Regions from separate parts of the Verrucosispora sp. TAA-831 genome, predicted to be linked through region 3. Evidence: riboswitches for the same ligand, from Rfam matches in the RefSeq annotation. Region 3 holds a riboswitch; each other region holds the start of a gene.

Region 1 (6,138 bases), 2.1 Mb from region 3:
CACCGCCCGCAGCGAGGTGGTCGCCGAACTGGTGCGGGCCGGTATCGGGGTGGACCGGGTGGTGCCCCGGCGCCGCCTGGAGGACGCGTTCCTCGCCCTGGTGGGCGAGAACTCTCGGGGAAGCGGGGACCGGTGATGGCGGGATCGACCGTGCCGACGCGGGAGGAGTCCGAGGTGGCTCCGTCGGGCGCCGCCGCCGGCTACCGGCCGTCGAGGACGCTGCCGTTCGGTGCCGAGTTCCGCCGACAGGCGGCGCGGCGGCGCACCCAGTTGGCGCTCGGCTTCATGGTGCTGCTGCCGTTGATCATCCTGATCGCGTTCCAGTTCGACTCGGGTGACGACGACAACGGCCGGGGCGAGTTCGGCAGCCTCGTCTCGTTCGCCACCTCCGGCGGGCTGAACTTCACCCTGTTCACCATCTTCGTCTCCGCCTCGTTCCTGCTGGTCGTGGTGGTGGCGCTGTTCTGCGGCGACACGGTGGCCAGCGAGGCGAGCTGGGGCAGCCTGCGTTACCTGTTGGCGGTGCCGGTGCCCCGGGCCCGGCTGCTGACGGTGAAGCTGCTGGTGGCGCTCGCGTACTCGGCGTTCGCGCTGGTGCTGCTCGCCGGCACGGCCCTGCTGATCGGCACCCTGCGGTACGGCTGGTCACCGCTGCGTAGCACGGTCGCCGCGCAGCTCGAACCCGGCGAGGGGCTGCTCCGCCTGCTGGCGGTGCTCGGCTACCTGGCGGTCGTGCTGCTGGTCGTCGCCGGTCTGGCGTTCCTGCTCTCGGTGGTCACCGACGCCGCGCTGGGCGCGGTGGGCGGTGCGGTGCTGCTGTGGATCCTCTCCAGCATCCTCGACCAGATCACCGCGCTCGGCGCGATCCGGTCGTTCCTGCCGACCCACTACAGCACCGCCTGGCTGGGGCTGCTCTCCACGCCCGTGCAGACCGACGACATCGTCCGAGGGGCCATCTCGGCGATCTGCTACGCCACCCTGTTCTGGGGGCTCGCCTTCTGGCGCTTCACCCGCAAGGACATCACGAGCTGAGTGCGGCGTCGACGCCGTCGTCCGCCGAATCGGTGGGCGTCGGTGTCGGGCCCGTCCGCTTCTTCCAGGCGCTGACTCCGATCCGGTCGGTGTTGCCGAGGTCGATCGGCCCCTCCATGTCGAGTACCTGCCCCGGCTGCCCCTTGCCCGCCGCGATCTCCACCCGCGTGGCCTCGGTGGCGGCCACGGTCGGGTCGTCGACCAGGTTGCGCCAGATCACGGCAGCTCCGGCCGCGTCGCCCGGTGCCACCACCAGTCGCCGGGGTGGGTCGTCGAAGCCCGAGGCGATCCCGGCCGCCCCGGGGACCACCCGGACGCTGAGCGGTCGCCCCTCGCCGTCGTAGAGCCGTAACGCCGGATAGCCGTGCAGCGGGTACGGCCGGTCGCCGCAGTTGACCAGTTCGACGCCCATCGCCCGGAGCCCCATGGCCGCGCTGACACCGAGGTAGCGGATCCGTACGCCGGACTCGGGGCAGACCTCCGGCCCGGCCGAGGTCGGTGCCGGGGCGGTGGCCGCGCCGAGCGGCTCCGGCGGCGGGTCGCCCGGGGCGTTGTGCGACGCGTCGGTCGGCGCGCAGCCGGCGAGCATCGTGACGGCGGTCAGCAGCGCGGCGTGCCGCGTACGCCGGTCACCCGGGCCGTGTCTCGGGGTCGTCTCCGGAATCGATCCCCCGTGGATGTCTCGCATCGGGCCATCGTCGCATCACGGTGCTCGATCGCTCGCCCGGCTGTCGGCGTGGCGAGGCGGGTGGTTCGGGAGGGCGTCGCGGTCGGCCGGGGGCCGCTCGGTGTACCGGCTGGTGGGACGACGGTGGCCGCTTCCGGACCCGGGTGGGCGCGCGGCTCCGGCTCGGATGACCGCGACTTGTTGCGGTCACATGTCCAGGGTGTACAGGGAGTCGTTACGGAGGGTGATCGAAACGATCTTCGTCGAGGGGGGTTCCTTCGGAAGTTCCAGTCGCTACCATCGATGTGGGAGCGTTCCCAAAGGAAGAGATTGCATCGACAAATATTTATCAATCCCGCATTCTGGTTGCCCTCGTCCATCCACAATGGAGGTTCCGGAATGCGTACTGACCGGTTCGGCGGGCCGGCCCTGTCCCTGTTCCGCATGGTCATCGGCCTGCTGTTTCTCTGCCACGGGTTGTCGTCTCTGTTCGGCGTCTTCGGCGGTGCCCGGGGGAGCGGTGAACCCGTCCCGCTCGGCACGTGGCCGGGCTGGTGGGCCGCGCTGATCCAGGCCGTCTGCGGCGCCCTGGTGCTCGTCGGTCTGCTCACCCGGCCGGCGGCCCTGGTGGCGTCGGGCTCGATGGCCTACGCCTACTTCGTCGTCCACCAGCCCGAGGCGCTGCTGCCGCTGCGCAACAACGGCGAGCTGTCCGTGCTGTTCTGCTGGTCGTTCCTGCTGATCGCGATACTCGGTCCGGGTAGCTGGGCGCTGGACAACCTGCTGCGCCAGCGCAACGGGGCCGCACTGGACGTGAAGGCGGCCGAACGCAGGTCCGTACCGGCCTGATCCGGCTGGTGCGGCGGCCAGGCCGACGCTCGTGCGCGACCCTGGACCGGGTCTCCTCCGGCACCGCCGGAGCCGTCCGGTCCAGGGTCGTCGCCGTCCCTCAGGCGGTGGCGGCGGTGAGGAATCGCTCACAGGCTGAGATCGAACGCTGACGAGCGCGGCGCGATTGCCTAGACTCGGCGGCACAACTGAATACCTCATCCAGAGGGGCTGAGGGATACGGCCCGACGACGCCCCGGCAACCACCCCACGCGCTCATCGCTGAGCGTCCCGTGGGGCAGGTGCCAATTCCGTCCCCGCCGCAGGGTGCGATGTGGGGGAAGATGAGAGGACTCGGACATGACGTCGACGCTCGCCCCTACCGGGATCGACACCACCGCCAGCCCCGCCCGCGCCCTGGTCTGCCGCGCCTGTTCGGCCCGCTACCCGTTGGCCGCGCAGCACGCCTGTTACGAGTGTTTCGGCCCGCTGGAGGTCGACTACGACCCGGCGGCCCTCGCCACCGTGACCCGCGAGCAGATCGAGGCGGGCCCGCAGAACATCTGGCGCTACGCGGCGCTGCTCCCCGCCGGGCAGGACCCGGCCACCCGGGTCAGCCTGGACCCCGGTTTCACGCCGCTGGTCGCCGCCGACCAGCTCGCCGCCGAGCTGGGCATCACCGGCCCGCTCTGGGTCAAGGACGACAGCGCCAACCCCACCCACTCGTTCAAGGACCGGGTCGTCTCGGTCGCGCTGACCGCCGCCCGGGCGCTCGGCTTCGCCCGGTTCGCCTGCGCCTCCACCGGCAACCTGGCCAACTCCGTCGCCGCCCACGCGGCCCGGGCCGGCACCCCGTCGGTGGTCTTCATCCCCAGTGACCTGGAGCAGGGCAAGGTCGTGACGACCGCCGTGTACGGCGGTGAGCTGGTCGCCATCGACGGCTCGTACGACGACGTGAACCGGCTCTGCGGCGAACTGGTGGAGACCGACGAGTTCGAGGACACCGCCTTCGTCAACGTCAACGTCCGGCCGTACTACGCCGAGGGGTCCAAGACGCTCGGCTACGAGGTCGCCGAGCAACTCGGCTGGCGGATTCCGGCCCAGGTCGTGATCCCGATGGCCTCCGGCGAACTGCTCACCAAGGTCGACAAGGCGTTCAGCGAGCTGGTCGAGATCGGCCTGGTCGAGGCACCGGCCGGCGGGTGGAAGGTCTTCGGTGCCCAGTCGGCCGGCTGCAACCCGATCGCCACCGCCCTGCACGGCGGCGGGGACACGATCACCCCGGTCAAGCCGACCGGGATCGCCAAGTCGCTCAACATCGGCGACCCGGCCGCCGGCCTGTACGCCCTGGAGGCGGTACGCCGTACCGGCGGCTGGATGGACTACGCCGACGACGACGAGATCCGTGCCGCCGTGCGGCTGCTGGCGCGTACCACCGGGGTCTTCGCGGAAACGGCCGGCGGGGTGACCGTCGCGGTGCTGCGCAAGCTGGTCGAGTCCGGAAAGTTGGACCCGACCGCGGAGACGGTGGTCTACAACACCGGCGAGGGGCTCAAGACGCTCGACGCGGTCGCGGGCGAGGTCGGACCGACCCACCGGATCAAGCCGTCGCTGCGGGCCGCCCGCGACGCCGGCCTGCTCGGCTGAGGCACACCGCGAACTCGTCGGCTGGTCGGCATGTTGCACGCCGACCGATCCGCCGGGTAACGGGCTTTTCGCGGTGAGTGCCGAAAACACGCCGTCGAGTACTTGACGGCAGGAACCGGGCGGCGCAAGATGCTTCGTGCGGGAGGGCGCTTCGCCGTAGACTTTCAGTCTTTACGACCCAGCGCCGGAGGCGTTGTGCGATCGTCCCTCCCGACCAAGCTTCCCGACGGGGCCAGCGAATAATCGCTGGCCCCGTCGCTCGTCGTCCCGCAGGCTGCGGAGATGGCCATCACCATCACCCCCTTCGGTGCCGACGACGAGTCGGCCATCGAGCAGGCGTTCCAGGTCGGTGCCGACTACAGCGCCGCGGAACTGCCGGACTACCCACCGTTCAGTCGGCAGCGGTTCGCCGCGCTGTTCCACCAACCGATGCCGGGCACCGAGACACTCGCACTGCTGGCCCACGTCGACGGCGTCGCCGCCGGATACCTGCTGCTCCACCTGCCGCAACTCGACAACACCGAGAACGCCTCGGCCGAGCTCGTCGTCCATCCGGACCACCGCCGCCAGGGGGTCGGTCGGGCGCTGTTCGAGCGCGGCCTGCGCGTGCTGCGGGAGCGTGGACGTAAACGGGTCAGCGCGATGAGCCGGGCACACCTGCGCGGCGAGCCCCACCAGCCGGGTCCGGCCACCCGGTTCGCCGCCACCGTCGGCGCGGTCGACGCCCTGGCCGACGTACGGCGGCGACTGCACGTCGCCGAGCTGGACCAGACCGCCCTGGACGCGCTGCTCGCCGACGCCCGGTCCCGGGCCACCGACTACGAGGTGCTGTTCTGGCGCGGGAACACGCCGGACGACCTGATCGCCGACGTCGCGTATCTGGACGGGCGGCTGCTGGCCGACGCGCCGATGGGCGGCCTGGAGTGGGAGCCCGAGCAGGTCGACGCGGAGCGGGTACGCGGCACCGAGCGGGCGCTCGAAGCGCGCGGCAAGCGGCGGTACCACGCGGGCGTACGGCACCGGGGGTCCGGCCGACTGGTCGCCTGGACCCTGCTCGACATGTCACCGACCGCCGACTGGCACGCCTTCCAGCAGATCACCATCGTCGACCCGGAGCACCGGGGGCGCCGCCTCGGCCTGCTCACGAAGATCGAGAACCTTCGTCACCTGCTCGACCACGAGCCCGCTGTCCAGGTGATCGACACCTTCAACGCGGACAGCAACGACCACATGATCGCGATCAACGAGCAGCTCGGGTTCCGGGTGATGGACCGGTGGAGCAACTGGCAGCTCGACGTCTGAGGTGTGACACGCCCCTACTGATCGCGGGGCTTCCTGTTGCATGATGGCGGGCATGACGGAGACCCCGCACCCCCTCTACGACAGGCACGCCGACACCCTCGACCGCGCGCTGACCGCGATCGCGGAGCGCGGGTACTGGTCCGCCTACCCGGAATCACCCAGCCCCCGGGTGTACGGCGAGACCGCAGCCGCAGACGGCAAGGCCGCGTTCGAGGCGTACCTGGGCGGGGACTTCCCGCTCGACCAGCCGGGCGACGGCGACCGGGTCGCCACCGAGACCAGTCCGTTCGGTGTGCCGCTGAACGTCCGGTACCCGCACGCCACCGCCGACCAACTCGTCGCCGCCGCGTCCACGGCGCTGCCCGCGTGGCGGGACGCCGGTCCACAGATCCGGGTCGGGGTCTGCCTGGAGATCCTCGCCCGGCTGCACAAGCACGTCTTCGAACTGGCCAACGCGGTGCAGTTCACCAGCGGACAGGCGTTCGTGATGGCGTTCCAGGCCGGTGGCGCGCACGCGCTCGACCGGGCGCTGGAGGCCGTCGCCTACGCGTACGCGGAGATGACCCGGCACCCGGGGACCGCCGCCTGGGAGAAGGCCGCCGGCAAGGGCGACCCGTTGCGGATGACCAAGACGTTCCACGTGGTGCCGCGCGGCGTCGCCC
Region 2 (6,138 bases), 1.0 Mb from region 3:
ATCGCGAGCACCGACCTCGGTGCGGTGGTGGTCGCCGAGACGTACCTCACCCTCACCCTGCTCGCCGCGCTGCTGAGCACGTTCGCGGTGATCCGGCACACCCGGCAGAACGAGGAGACCGGGCGTGCCGAACTGCTCGGCGCCACCGTCGTCGGCCGGTACGCCCTGCTCACCGCCGCCCTGCTGGTGGTGGTCGCCGCGAACCTGGCCTCCGCCGCGCTGCTCGCCCTGGCCTTCGTCGGCGCCGGACTGCCGGTCGCCGGTTCGGTGACCGCCGCCGCGGCGATCGGCGGGGTCGGGGTCGCCTTCACCGGCGTCGCGGCCGTCACCGCGCAGGTCTCGGTGAGTTCCCGGCGCGCGAACGCGCTCGCCGCGGCCACCGTGGGCGTCGCGTTCCTGCTGCGTGCCGCCGGTGACGTGCTCGGCGAGCGCAGCGCCGACGGCACCCGGCTGGACAGCGCCTGGCCGACCTGGCTCTCGCCGCTGGGCTGGGGCACCCAGGTACGCGCCTTCGGTGCCGAACGACCGTGGATCCTCGCCCTGCCGGTGGCGCTGCTGGTCGCCGGGGTCGCACTCGCCTACCTGCTGGCCGAACGTCGGGACGTGGGTGCGGGGCTGCTCGCCGCGCGGCGTGGACCGGCCCGAGCGGGCGCGGGGCTGCTCGGGCCGGTCGGCCTGACCTGGCGGTTGCAGCGGGGTGCACTGGCCGGCTGGGCGGTGGCGGTGGTGGTGCTCGGCCTCTCCATGGGGGTGGCCGGTCACGAGGTCGACGCGATGATCGCCGAGAACCCGGCAGCGGCCGAGGCGATCGCCCAGCTCGGCGGCGGGGCGGAACTCGTCGACGCGTACCTGGCGGCGATCCTCGGCCTGTACGCGTTGACCATCGGCGCGTACGCCGTGCAGGCCCTGCTGCGGACGCGCAACGACGAATCCGACGGCATCCTGGAGGCGCTGCTGGCCACGGCGGTGAGCCGGACCCGGTGGCTCGGGATCCAGGTGGGTGCCGCCGTGCTCGGCGCGGTGCTGCTGGTGCTGCTGGCCGGTCTCACCACCGGGCTCGGGTACGGCCTGGCGGCCGGTGACCCGATCGGCTGGACGGTCGAGCTGGGCGGCGCGGCGCTGCTGCGGCTGCCCGCACTGCTGGTGCTCGTCGGGGTGGTGACCGCCCTGTTCGGTGCGGTACCCCGCTGGTCGGTGGCGTCGAGCTGGGCGGTGCTGATCGCCTTCCTGCTGCTCGGGCAGTTGGGCGCGGTGCTGGAGTTGCCGCAGGCGGCGCTGAACCTGTCGCCCTTCACCCACGTGCCGTCGGTGCCCGCCGCCGACCTCAGGGTGCTGCCCCTGGTGGTGCTCACCGCCGTGGCGGCCGTGCTGCTGGCGTTCGGAGTGGGCGCGTTCCGGCGGCGCGATACTCCGACCTGAGGTGAAAGGAGGGGACCCCTGCTAACGCCTCGTGCATAGCAGGGGTCCCCTCCTTTCACCGCCGCCGCCCCGCGCTACAGCACCTGCGAAAGGAACCGGCGCAGGCGCGGGTGCTCGGCCGACTCGAAGATCGCGGTCGGCTCGCCGGCCTCCAGCACCACCCCGGCGTCCATGAACGCGACGGTGTCGGCGACCTCGCGCGCGAAACCCATCTCGTGGGTCACCACCACCATGGTCATGCCCTGCGAGGAGAGGTCCGCCATCAACGCCAGCACGCCCTTGACCAGCTCCGGGTCCAGCGCCGAGGTGGCCTCGTCGAAGAGCATCACCTGCGGCTGCATGGCCAGCGCCCGGGCGATGGCCACCCGCTGCTGCTGCCCGCCGGACAGGTGCGCCGGGCGGGCGTCGGCCTTCGCGGCCAGCCCCACCCGGTCCAGGTGGGTACGGGCCACCGCCACCGCCTCGTCCTCGCCGAGCTTGCGGATGCGCCGCAACGCGACGGTGATGTTGCGCAGCACGCTCATGTGCGGGAACAGGTTGAACTGCTGGAACACCATGCCGACCCGTTGCCGCAGGGCGTCCGGGTCGTCGCGCAGCACACTGCGCCCGTCCAGCAGCACGTCGCCCCGGTCCGGTTCGAGCAGCCGGTTGACGGTCCGCAGCAGCGTCGACTTGCCGGACCCGGACGGGCCGATCACGCAGGCGGTCGCGCCGCGCGCGACGTCCAGGTCCACCCCGCGCAGCACCTGGTGACGGCCGAAGGCCAGGTGCACGTCGCGCAGGCTCAGGCTGACCGAGGTGCTCATCGTTGGTTGCCTCCGGCGGCGCCGGGCAGCGCCAGGTCGAGGTCGTCGGGATCGTCACCGGCCGGTCCGGTCGCCGGTCGGCCGTGCCGCAGCCGCCGATCGATCCAGTTGACGACGTGCGTCAGCGGCACGGTAAGCGTCAGATAGAAGAGCCCGGCCAGCAGCAACGCCGACTGGTTGCCGGTGTTGGCCGCGTAGTCCTGCCCGATCCGGAACAGCTCCCGCTGGCTGGCCAGCAGACCGAGGAAGTAGACCAGGCTGGAGTCCTTGATCAGTGCGATGAGCTGGTTCACCCAGGCCGGTAGGACCCGCCGGACACCCTGCGGGATCACCACCACCCGCATCGCCTCCCACCAGGAGAAACCGAGCGCGCGGGCGGCCTCCACCTGGGTCGCCTCCACGGACTGGATGCCGGAGCGGAAGATCTCCCCGATGTACGCCGCCGCGATCAGCGACAGCGCCAGGATCCCCAGCGGGTACGGGTTCGGCCCCCACACCTGCATGCCCAACGGCGCCAGGCCGACCCCGATCAGCAGGATCGTCGCCGCCGCCGGCAGGCCACGGAACACGTCGGTGTAGACCCGGGCGGGCCACCGCAACCAGCGGGTACGCGAGATGCCCGCGACGGCCAGCACGATGCCCATGGCCGAGCCGAGCAGGGCGGCGGTGACCGCCAGGATCAGCGTGTTCGGCAACCCGACGGTGATCATCTCGGGCAGCGCCTCGCGCATCGACTCCCAGTCGAAGAACGTCTCCCACAGGGTGCGCAACGGATCCACGGTCGACCTCCGCCCTACTCGCTCGTCGTCCTACCTCAGGAGGCGGCCGGTGCCGACACGTCGCCGCTGCCCGGGGTGAAGTCGGCCGGGATCGGCCGCCCCGGGTAGTACTGCTCCTGGAGTCGGGTCCAGGTGCCGTCGGCGATGACCTCGTCCAGGGCCCGGTTGAGCGCCTCGCGCAGCGGGTCGTTGCCCTTGGCGACCGCGTATGCGGTGGGTGCCGGGCTGAGCTCCTTCGCCGCGACCTTGATCTTGCCGCCGCTGTCGGCGGCGGTCTTCTCGCCGATCTCGGCCGGGGCGATCCAGGCGTCCGCGGTGCCGGCCTTGAGCTGGTTGATCGCGCCGTTGTAGTCCGGCACCCGCACCGGGTCGAGGCCGCGCCCGGTGGCGTAGTCGTCCTGGACGGTGCCCTGCACGACCACCACCCGCTTGCCGGACAGCTCGTCGAAGCCGGTCAGCGTCGATCCGGCGGGCACGTCGAGCCCGAAGTACCCGAAGTCGTAGCCGTTGCCGAAGTCGACCGTCTTCTTCCGCGCCTCGGTGATCGTGATCGAGGAGCTGCCGACGTCGAACTTACGGTTGTTGACCTGGGCCAGCAGGCCGGAGAAGTCGGTGCCGACGAACTCCACCCGCAGGCCGAGCTTGTCGGCGGCGGCGACCAGCAGGTCGTTGTCGAACCCGGTGAACTGGCCGTCCTTGAGATAGACGTTCGGCGGCGCGTCGGTGAGCGTGCCGGCCCGCAGCACCCCCGGCTGGAGCAGGTTGTACGGGTTGTCGGCGGTCTCGCCGTCCGAGCCGCACGCGGTGAGGGCGGTGGCGGCGAGCACGGCGGTGACGCCGACGGCGACGGCCCGGGTCAGGGCGGGAAGGAAGCGCACAGGTGTCTCCTGGATGAACGGCGGCGGGCACGCACGTGCCACGCCGACGGTCCGCCGTGGGACGGACCGTGAGGGGTGGGAAAACGGAACGGGGCTGGTCGTCCGACCGGGCAGGTCGGCGGCCGGGTAGCGACGCAGGTCAGCTACACGCGGCGCTGCACACCCGCATCATGTCGACGTGCCGACGCCGGGTCAGATCCCGGCAGGCCACCGGTCGACAGCGGTAAGGCATGGTTCTCCTCAAGGTCGTGATGACCTGGGACACCAGGCCACGCTTGCACCGGAGGTCGCTCCGATGCCTGGTCCTCACCCGGGGCACCCCTGCGCGGACGAGGGTTGCCGGCCAGCGAGCCGGGGCTTGACGCTGGCGCTCTTGACCTGTCGCCGAGGCTAGCAGCCGGTGACGGGGCAGCGTCCACCCGTTATGACGACCCTCACGCGGGGTGTTGCCCGCCGCCCGCGTGATCCCTTACGGTCTGCTCAGCGGTGGGCGGTGCGGTCCGCATCCGACCCGACACCGCCGGTGGTCCGCCACGCGGACCGGGGAGGTGGAAACCCCGGGGCCCGCGCACGTGGCGGTCGGACCGGCGGGCGAACCCCGACCGGCGGTCGGCGCGTCGAGGCGCCGGGCCGACGGTGTCCGGGGGCGCGGACACCCACCGGGAGCACCCCGTGTATCTCACCCCGCACGAGCAGGACCGCCTGCTCGTCCACGTGGCGGCGGACGTCGCCCGGCGCCGCCGCGAACGCGGCCTGCGTCTCAACTACCCGGAAGCCGTCGCGGTGCTCACCGCCTTCCTCCTCGAAGGCGCGCGCGACGGGGCGTCCGTGGTCGACCTGATGGCCTCCGGCCGCACCGTGCTGACCCGGGACGACGTGCAGGACGGCATCCCCGAGTTGCTGAGGGAGGTGCAGGTGGAGGCGACGTTCCCGGACGGCACCAAGCTGGTGACGGTGCACCACCCGATCCCGTGATCCCCGGGGAGATCCTGCCGGCCGCCGGGCCGGTGGAGATCAACGCCGGTCGTCCGGTGACCACGCTGCTCGTGGTGAACACCGGCGACCGGCCGGTGCAGGTCGGGTCGCACTACCACTTCGCCGAGGCCAACCCGGCCCTGGACTTCGACCGGGCCGCCGCCTGGGGGCAGCGTCTGGCCGTACCGGCCGGGACGTCCGTGCGTTTCGAACCGGGCGTGAGCCGCACCGTGGATCTGGTGCCGCTGAGCGGCGCGCGGATCGTCCCCGGCCTGCGCGGCGAGTGCGCCGGCTCACTGGACCCGACCCCGACGGCGGTGTCTCACGGCGGCGCGCAGCGGAGCGGAGGGACGGCATGAGCATGGTGGAGCGGGAGCGCTACGTCGCGCTCTACGGGCCGAGCACCGGTGACCGGATCCGGTTGGCCGACACGAACCTGCTGATCGAGGTCGAGCACGACCACTGTGCCGGCGGTGACGAGGCGGTCTTCGGCGGCGGCAAGGTGATCCGCGAGTCGATGGGCCAGTCCCGGGCCACCCGGGCCGAGGGCGCGCTGGACACCGTCGTCACCGGCGCGGTGGTCCTCGACCACTGGGGCGTGGTCAAGGCCGACGTGGGGATCCGCGACGGGCGGATCGTGGCGCTGGGTCGGGCGGGCAACCCGGACACCATGGACGGTGTCCATCCGGATCTGGTGATCGGCCCGGCGACCGAGGTGATCGCCGGCAACGGTCGGATCCTCACCGCCGGGGCGGTCGACACCCACGTGCACCTCATCTGCCCGCAGGTCGTCACTGAGGCGCTGGCCGGTGGGGTCACCACCCTGGTCGGTGGTGGCACCGGACCGGCCGAGGGCACCCGCGCCACCACCGTCACACCGAACGCCTGGCACCTGGCCCGGATGCACGAGGCCCTGGACGCGTTCCCGGTCAACGTCCTGCTGCTCGGAAAGGGCAACACGGTCTCCACCGAGGCGCTCTGGGAGCAGTTGCGGGCCGGTGCGGGCGGTTTCAAGCTGCACGAGGACTGGGGCACCACCCCGGCGGCGATCGACGCGTGCCTGCGGGTCGCGGACGCCTCGGGCGTGCAGGTCTCCATCCACACCGACACCCTCAACGAGGCCGGGTTCGTCGCGGACACCCTGCGGGCGATCGGCGGTCGGGCGATCCACTCGTACCACACCGAGGGGGCCGGGGGCGGACACGCGCCGGACATCATCACCGTCGCCGGGGAACCGAACGTACTGCCGTCGTCGACCAACCCGACCCGCCCGTACACCCG
Region 3 (6,138 bases):
GGAGGTCTCCGGCGCCGGGCACTACCTGCCCGCGTACGCCGGCAACCTCGACATCATGACCTCTGCCGCACTCCGCACGGCGGAACGGATGGTCGCACCCCGCGCCGACCGGAAGGTGCCGGCATGACCAGGCTCTATCTCCAGGACGTGACACTGCGCGACGGCATGCACGCCGTACGGCACCAGTTCACCGTCGACCAGGTCCGCGCGATCGCCGCCGCCCTCGACGCGGCCGGGGTCGCGGCGATCGAGGTCGCCCACGGCGACGGACTGGCCGGTTCGAGCGTCAACTACGGGCACGGCGCCGCATCCGACGCGGACTGGATCGCCGCGGCGGCCGAGGCGGTCACCACCGCGAGACTGACCACCCTCCTGCTGCCCGGCATCGGCACCATCGCCGACCTCAAGGCCGCCCGCGACCTGGGCGTGACCAGCGTACGGATCGCCACGCACTGCACCGAGGCGGACATCTCCGCCCAGCACATCGGATGGGCCCGCGACAACGGCATGGACGTGTCCGGGTTCCTGATGATGGCGCACATGAACGACCCGGCGGCACTGGCGGCGCAGGCGAAACTGATGGAGTCCTACGGCGCGCACTGCGTCTACGTCACCGACTCCGGCGGTCGGCTGCTGACCCGGGACGTCGCCGAACGCGTCGACGCGTACCGCCAGGTCCTCGACCCGGCCACGCAGATCGGCATCCACGCGCACCACAACCTGTCCCTCGGCGTGGCCAACAGCGTCGCCGCCGTGGAGCACGGCACCACCCGGGTCGACGCCTCCCTGGCCGGGCACGGCGCCGGCGCCGGCAACGCACCCCTGGAGGTGTTCGCGGCCGTCGCCGAACTCCACGGCTGGGACCACGGCTGCGACGTGTTCGCGCTGATGGACGCCGCCGACGACCTGGTCCGGCCGGTGCAGGACCGGCCGGTCCGGGTCGACCGGGAAACGCTGAGCCTGGGCTACGCGGGGGTCTACTCCAGCTTCCTGCGTCATGCCGAGCGGGCCTCGCAGCGCTACGGGATCGACGTCCGCTCGATCCTCGTCGAACTGGGTCGCCGCCGCATGGTCGGCGGACAGGAGGACATGATCGTCGACGTCGCCCTCGACCTGGTCGCCGCCACCGACCGGACCACCGCGACCGGAGGAAGCCGATGAGCACCACCGACCACCTCGCCCGACGCCTCGACGCCGCGGCGACCAGCCGTACCGCCATCCCGCAGCTCGGCACCGACACCGCGCTGGACGTACCCACCGCCTACCGGGTGCAGCAGGCCGTGGTCGATCACCGGCTCTCGCGCGGTGAACGTCCCGTCGGACTGAAGCTCGGGCTGACCAGCCGGGCCAAGATGGCGCAGATGGGCGTCGACGAGGTCATCTGGGGTCGGCTCACCGACGCCATGCACATTCCCGACGGCGGCACGCTCCGACTGGCCGCCCACATCCACCCCAAGGTCGAACCGGAGGTCGCCTTCCTCGTCCACGGTGGTGCGATCACGGCGGTCGCGCCGGCCCTCGAGGTGATCGACTCGCGGTACGTCGACTTCCGCTTCACCCTGCCCGAGGTCATCGCCGACAACACCTCCGCGAGCGGCTTCGTCCTCGGCGCCTGGCAACCGCTGCCGGACGGGATCGACAACCTCGGCGTACTGCTGGAGGTGGACGGGCGACCCGTGCAGATCGGATCCACGGCCGCGATCCTCGGCGACCCCCGCCGGGCGCTCGCCGAAGCGGTCCGGCTCGCCGCCGCCAGCGGTGTGGACCTGGCCAACGGCGTGATCCTGCTCGCCGGTGCGGCCACCGCCGCCGTGCCGCTGCGGGCCGGATCCCACGTCCGGGTCACCGTCGACACGCTCGGCACCGCGTCCCTGCGGGTCGCGTCGTGACCCCACACAACGAGAACGGCGCCCGACGCGACCGTCGGCCCGACGGTGTGGTGCCCGGCATGGCCACGCCGCGCGGCCGCTTCCCGCACGTCAAGGTCGTCGGCGACCTGATCTTCGTCTCGGGTACGTCGAGCCGTCGGCCGGACAACACGATCGTCGGCGCCGCAGCGGACCCGATGGGCGTCACCGACCTCGACATCCGCGCGCAGACCCGCGCCGTCATCGACAACATCCGCGACATCCTGCACTCCGTCGGGGCCGACCTCGACGACCTCGTCCAGCTCACCACCTACCTGGTCAACATGAACGACTTCGGCGGCTACAACGAGGTCTACGCCGAGTACTTCGACGAGACCGGGCCCACCCGCACCACCGTGGCCGTGCACCAGCTGCCCCATCCGCACCTGCTCATCGAGATCCAGGCGGTGGCCCGACGGCCGTCCTGACCTCGACCCGGGTGGGTGACCTCGTCGGGCTTGCCGGGCCGGCCGTCCGCAGCCGGCCCGGCACCCGAGCGGTCAGGTGAGGGCGCGGCGGGCCCAGGTGCGGAAGTCCGTGGTGGGCAGGCCGAGTGCCTGGGCGATCTCCGGTCGAGCGGGGGTGCCGTTCTCGTTGATCTGCTCGACGACCTTGACCATGAACGGCGGCAGGCCGCGCGTGACCGCTTCCTGCGGGGTGAGGACCGGCGCGGTGACGGTCCGGCCGGTGACCTCGCTGAGGATCGCGGCGACCTCGGTCATGGTCCGCATGTCACCGGCGAGTTCCACCTCCTTACCGTCCAGCGTGCCCGATCCGGTGAAGGCGGTCGCCGCAGCCGCACCGATGTCGTCGACGGCGATCCAGGCGATGCGGGTGTCCGCGGCGAAGCCGGTGACGATGGTGCCGCTGGACCAGTCGCCGAACAGGAAGGACTTCTCCAGCAGGTTCTCCATGAAGGTCGCGGGCTTGAGGACGGTCCAGCGGGCGAATCCGCTGCTGCGGACCGCTTCGTCGATTGCTGCCTTGCTCTCCCAGTAGTGCCGGTCCCAACGGCCCTCGGCCCAGCCCGGCTGGTTGCGGTGGAAGTCACCGGCACCGGCGACGCTGCTGTGGACGAACTGCGGCACCCCGGCCCTGCGGGCGGCCTCGACGAGGTGCCGCCCTCGGCGCAGCTCGGCATCGCCCTGCAGATCGGTGAGATCCGGGAAGGGGATGGAGAAGACGCCGTCCGCTCCGCGCGCTGCGGCGAGGAGCGAGGCGGGATCGTCCAGGTCGCCCCGGACCAGTTCGGCTCCTCGGTCGCGGAGGGCGAGTGCGGCCGCGCTGGTGGTGTCGCGGACCAGGGCGCGTACCGCGACGCCCCGGTCGAGCAGTGCCCGGGCGGTGGATCCGCCCTGCTTGCCGGTGGCGCCGATGACAAGGACGGCCATGTCTCCTCCTCGGAACAAGTGGGGTGGCACCCCACTTCCTGTCGGTTACGATATGGGGGGTAACCCCACTTATTCAAACGGCAGGCGATGAGAGCTGACGCACAACGCAACCGCGCGCTGATCGTCACGGCGGCCAGCGAGGCGGTCGCCCGGGACGGCGCGTACGCGTCGCTGGAGGAGATCGCCCGAGCCGCCGGCGTGGGCTCGGCGACCCTGCACCGGCACTTCCCGTCCCGCTGGGCGTTGCTGGAGGCGGTCTTCCACGACCGGGTCGAAGCGCTCTGTGCCCGCGCCGGTGAGCTGTCGACCGGGCCGGACGCCCGCCAGGCGCTGACGACCTGGCTGTGCGAGCTGGCGGTCTACAGCACGACCACCCGCGGCCTGGTCACCTCCCTGCTCAGGGCGCCCCAGGAGAGCGAGTCCTGCTCCGCGATGCTCGTGACGGCGGGCGAACCGCTGCGGCGCCGAGCCGCCGAGGAAGGGACCGTACGCGCGGACGTCGAGATGATCGACCTGGTGACCCTCGTCAAGGCGATCGCACTGGCGGCGGAATCGACGAGTGCGGCCGAGGCGGAGCGGCTGGTGCGACTCGCCCTGGAAGGAATGAGCCCGTCCCGGCGGTGAACCCACGCAGAGGACGACGACGCCGCCCGGTGTTTCGTCAGCCGGGCGGCCCGGCCTCGACAGGGCCGCCCGGCTCACCTGCTGCGCGTCGGCCGGACCGAGCCGCCCGATGCTGGTCGCGCCGTCGACGAGGTGACCGAAAGTGCTTCGCGAAGTTGACAGGCGATCCACTGGTTCGTCCATCATGGAGTGTGCTGTTCACCGTGGTGGAGTCGATCGGCGGCGCGTGACCGTGACCGGTGCGGCGAGGGGCGACTCAAGGGGGCTGTCGCGTGTCGTACGAACAGGGACATGCTGGGCGCGCCACGGGCCCTAGCGGGCGGGCTTGCCGGTGTGGCAACATCGGCAGCGGTCAAGAGTGTCAGCGTCAAGGCCCCGGCCTGCTGACCGGCAACCCTCGTATATCCGCGGTGGGGTGCCTCCGGGTGAGACCAGGCCGTCGGCGACCGCCGCAGCGGCAAGCGCGGACCCCCACGGGTCCACTGTTACCTGAGGACCACTGTGCCCACGATCGCTCCTGCCGTGCTCGGCGACGACCTGCCGGTCCGCCTCGCCGACGGCACCACCGCCGCGTACGCCAACCTCGACTACGCCGCCACCGCACCCTGTCTCGCCGAGGTCGCCGAGGCGGTGACCGAGCTGCTGCCCTGGTACGCCAGCGTGCACCGGGGTGCCGGTGCTGCGTCGCGCCGATGCACGCTGGCCTACGAGCAGTCCCGTCAGACCGTCGCGGACTTCCTCGACATCCGGCCGGACGACCACGTGATCTTCACCCGGAACACCACCGATGCGATGAACCTGCTCGCCCGGGCCCTGCCACCGCACACCACCGTGGTGACCTGGGCCGGCGAGCACCACGCGAACCTTCTGGCCTGGCCGCGCGTGCACCGCCTGCCGGTGCCCACCGACCTGCCCGAGGTGACGTCCGGGCTGACCCGTGCACTGGCCGACCTGGGCAGCGCGGGGCCGGTGCTGGTGGCGGTCACCGGCGCCTCCAACGTCACCGGAGAGGTCTGGCCGATAGCCGACATCGCGGAGATCGCGCATCGGCACGGCGCGCGGATCGCCGTCGACGCCGCACAGTTGGCCCCGCACCGCGCGGTCTCCATGACCCGCGACGACATCGACTACCTGGCGCTGTCCGGGCACAAGCTGTACGCGCCGTTCGGCACGGGAGTCCTGGCCGGCCGAGCCGACTGGCTCGACGCCGCCGACCCGTACCTGTCCGGTGGCGGGGCCACCCGGCACGTCGGTGACGAGCCCGCCGACGTGCAGTGGCAGACCGGTCCGGCGCGACACGAGGCCGGCACGCCGAACCTGCTGGGCGCGGTCGCGCTCGCCGCCGCCTGCGCCACGATCTCCGCCGCCGCGCCGGACGTTCTCGCCCGCCACGAGCAGGAGCTGCTGACCCGGCTGCGCGACGGCCTCGCCGCCCTGCCGCAGGTGGCGGAACTGCGCACGTTCGACGCCGATCACGACCGGGTCGGCATCGTCAGCTTTACCGTCGCCGACCGGCGGGCAGCCGACGTCACCCACCGCCTCTCCACCGAGTACGGGATCGGCGTACGCGACGGCTTGTTCTGCGCCCACCCGCTCAGCCGGAGGTTGCTGGCCGGCGCCGCCGCGCGGCTCGGCCGCCCGACCGACGGGTACGCGATCCGGGCCAGCATCGGCATCGGCACGACCGCCGAGCACGTCGACCGACTCCTGCACGGGCTACGCGAGATCGTGACCTCGCCTGCGGAGCAGTAAGCCGTCCTCGGGGTGTGCCGTCAGGTGCTGAGGTGTGCGGCGAGGCGCAGCGCCAGCGCCGCAAGCGTCAGCGTCGGGTTGGCCGCCGGTGAGTTGGGGAAGACGGAGAGGTCGCAGACGTAGAGGTTGCGGTGGCCCCGGACACGCAGGTTCTCGTCGACCACTCCCGGACGCTGCCGACCGGGTGTGACGCGCCCCATCCGCATCGTGCCGACCTCGTGCGACACCCCGCCGAGCGGAGCCCAGAGCTGCTCGTACACGTCGCCGCCGAAGGCGCGGACGACATCGGCGGCGATTTTGTCGAGAGCGGCCTGGACCTGGTCGGCTCGCGGGCTGGAATGGATGCGGATGGTGGGCAGCGCGGTCGGCTTCGCACCCTCCGGCCGGGACTCGGTCCGGGTCACGGCGTTCTGCTCGACCAGCGGCGCCTCGACCATGAACACCAGCTCGCCCGGCATCTTCCC

Evidence for each region. Region 3 has a riboswitch for S-adenosylmethionine ahead of ACQVFL_RS18410 (aminotransferase class V-fold PLP-dependent enzyme). Riboswitches for the same ligand answer to the same signal wherever they lie in the genome.
Region 1: linked by a shared signal. The riboswitch ahead of thrC (threonine synthase) and the one ahead of ACQVFL_RS18410 (aminotransferase class V-fold PLP-dependent enzyme) in region 3 are both predicted to bind S-adenosylmethionine.
Region 2: linked by a shared signal. The riboswitch ahead of ACQVFL_RS13870 (ABC transporter substrate-binding protein) and the one ahead of ACQVFL_RS18410 (aminotransferase class V-fold PLP-dependent enzyme) in region 3 are both predicted to bind S-adenosylmethionine.

What each region holds. Positions count from the first base shown of each region.
Region 1 covers NZ_CP192240.1:6,180,504-6,186,641, reverse strand. The annotation lists gene ACQVFL_RS27580 (alpha/beta fold hydrolase) at 1-136, shown strand, start outside; gene ACQVFL_RS27575 (ABC transporter permease) at 136-1,032, shown strand; gene ACQVFL_RS27570 (DUF4232 domain-containing protein) at 1,022-1,720, opposite strand; gene ACQVFL_RS27565 (DoxX family protein) at 2,099-2,548, shown strand; SAM riboswitch class I at 2,743-2,878, shown strand; gene thrC (threonine synthase) at 2,888-4,174, shown strand; gene ACQVFL_RS27555 (N-acetyltransferase family protein) at 4,457-5,476, shown strand; gene paaN (phenylacetic acid degradation protein PaaN) at 5,529-6,138, shown strand, end outside.
Region 2 covers NZ_CP192240.1:3,070,052-3,076,189, forward strand. The annotation lists gene ACQVFL_RS13855 (ABC transporter permease) at 1-1,419, shown strand, start outside; gene ACQVFL_RS13860 (amino acid ABC transporter ATP-binding protein) at 1,494-2,225, opposite strand; gene ACQVFL_RS13865 (amino acid ABC transporter permease) at 2,222-3,004, opposite strand; gene ACQVFL_RS13870 (ABC transporter substrate-binding protein) at 3,040-3,882, opposite strand; SAM riboswitch class IV at 4,149-4,261, opposite strand; gene ACQVFL_RS13875 (urease subunit gamma) at 4,555-4,857, shown strand; gene ACQVFL_RS13880 (urease subunit beta) at 4,854-5,216, shown strand; gene ACQVFL_RS13885 (urease subunit alpha) at 5,213-6,138, shown strand, end outside.
Region 3 covers NZ_CP192240.1:4,096,872-4,103,009, reverse strand. The annotation lists gene ACQVFL_RS18440 (acetaldehyde dehydrogenase (acetylating)) at 1-127, shown strand, start outside; gene dmpG (4-hydroxy-2-oxovalerate aldolase) at 124-1,161, shown strand; gene ACQVFL_RS18430 (2-keto-4-pentenoate hydratase) at 1,158-1,889, shown strand; gene ACQVFL_RS18425 (RidA family protein) at 1,949-2,335, shown strand; gene ACQVFL_RS18420 (NmrA/HSCARG family protein) at 2,408-3,298, opposite strand; gene ACQVFL_RS18415 (TetR/AcrR family transcriptional regulator) at 3,386-3,922, shown strand; SAM riboswitch class IV at 4,273-4,392, shown strand; gene ACQVFL_RS18410 (aminotransferase class V-fold PLP-dependent enzyme) at 4,445-5,674, shown strand; gene ACQVFL_RS18405 (GMC oxidoreductase) at 5,695-6,138, opposite strand, start outside.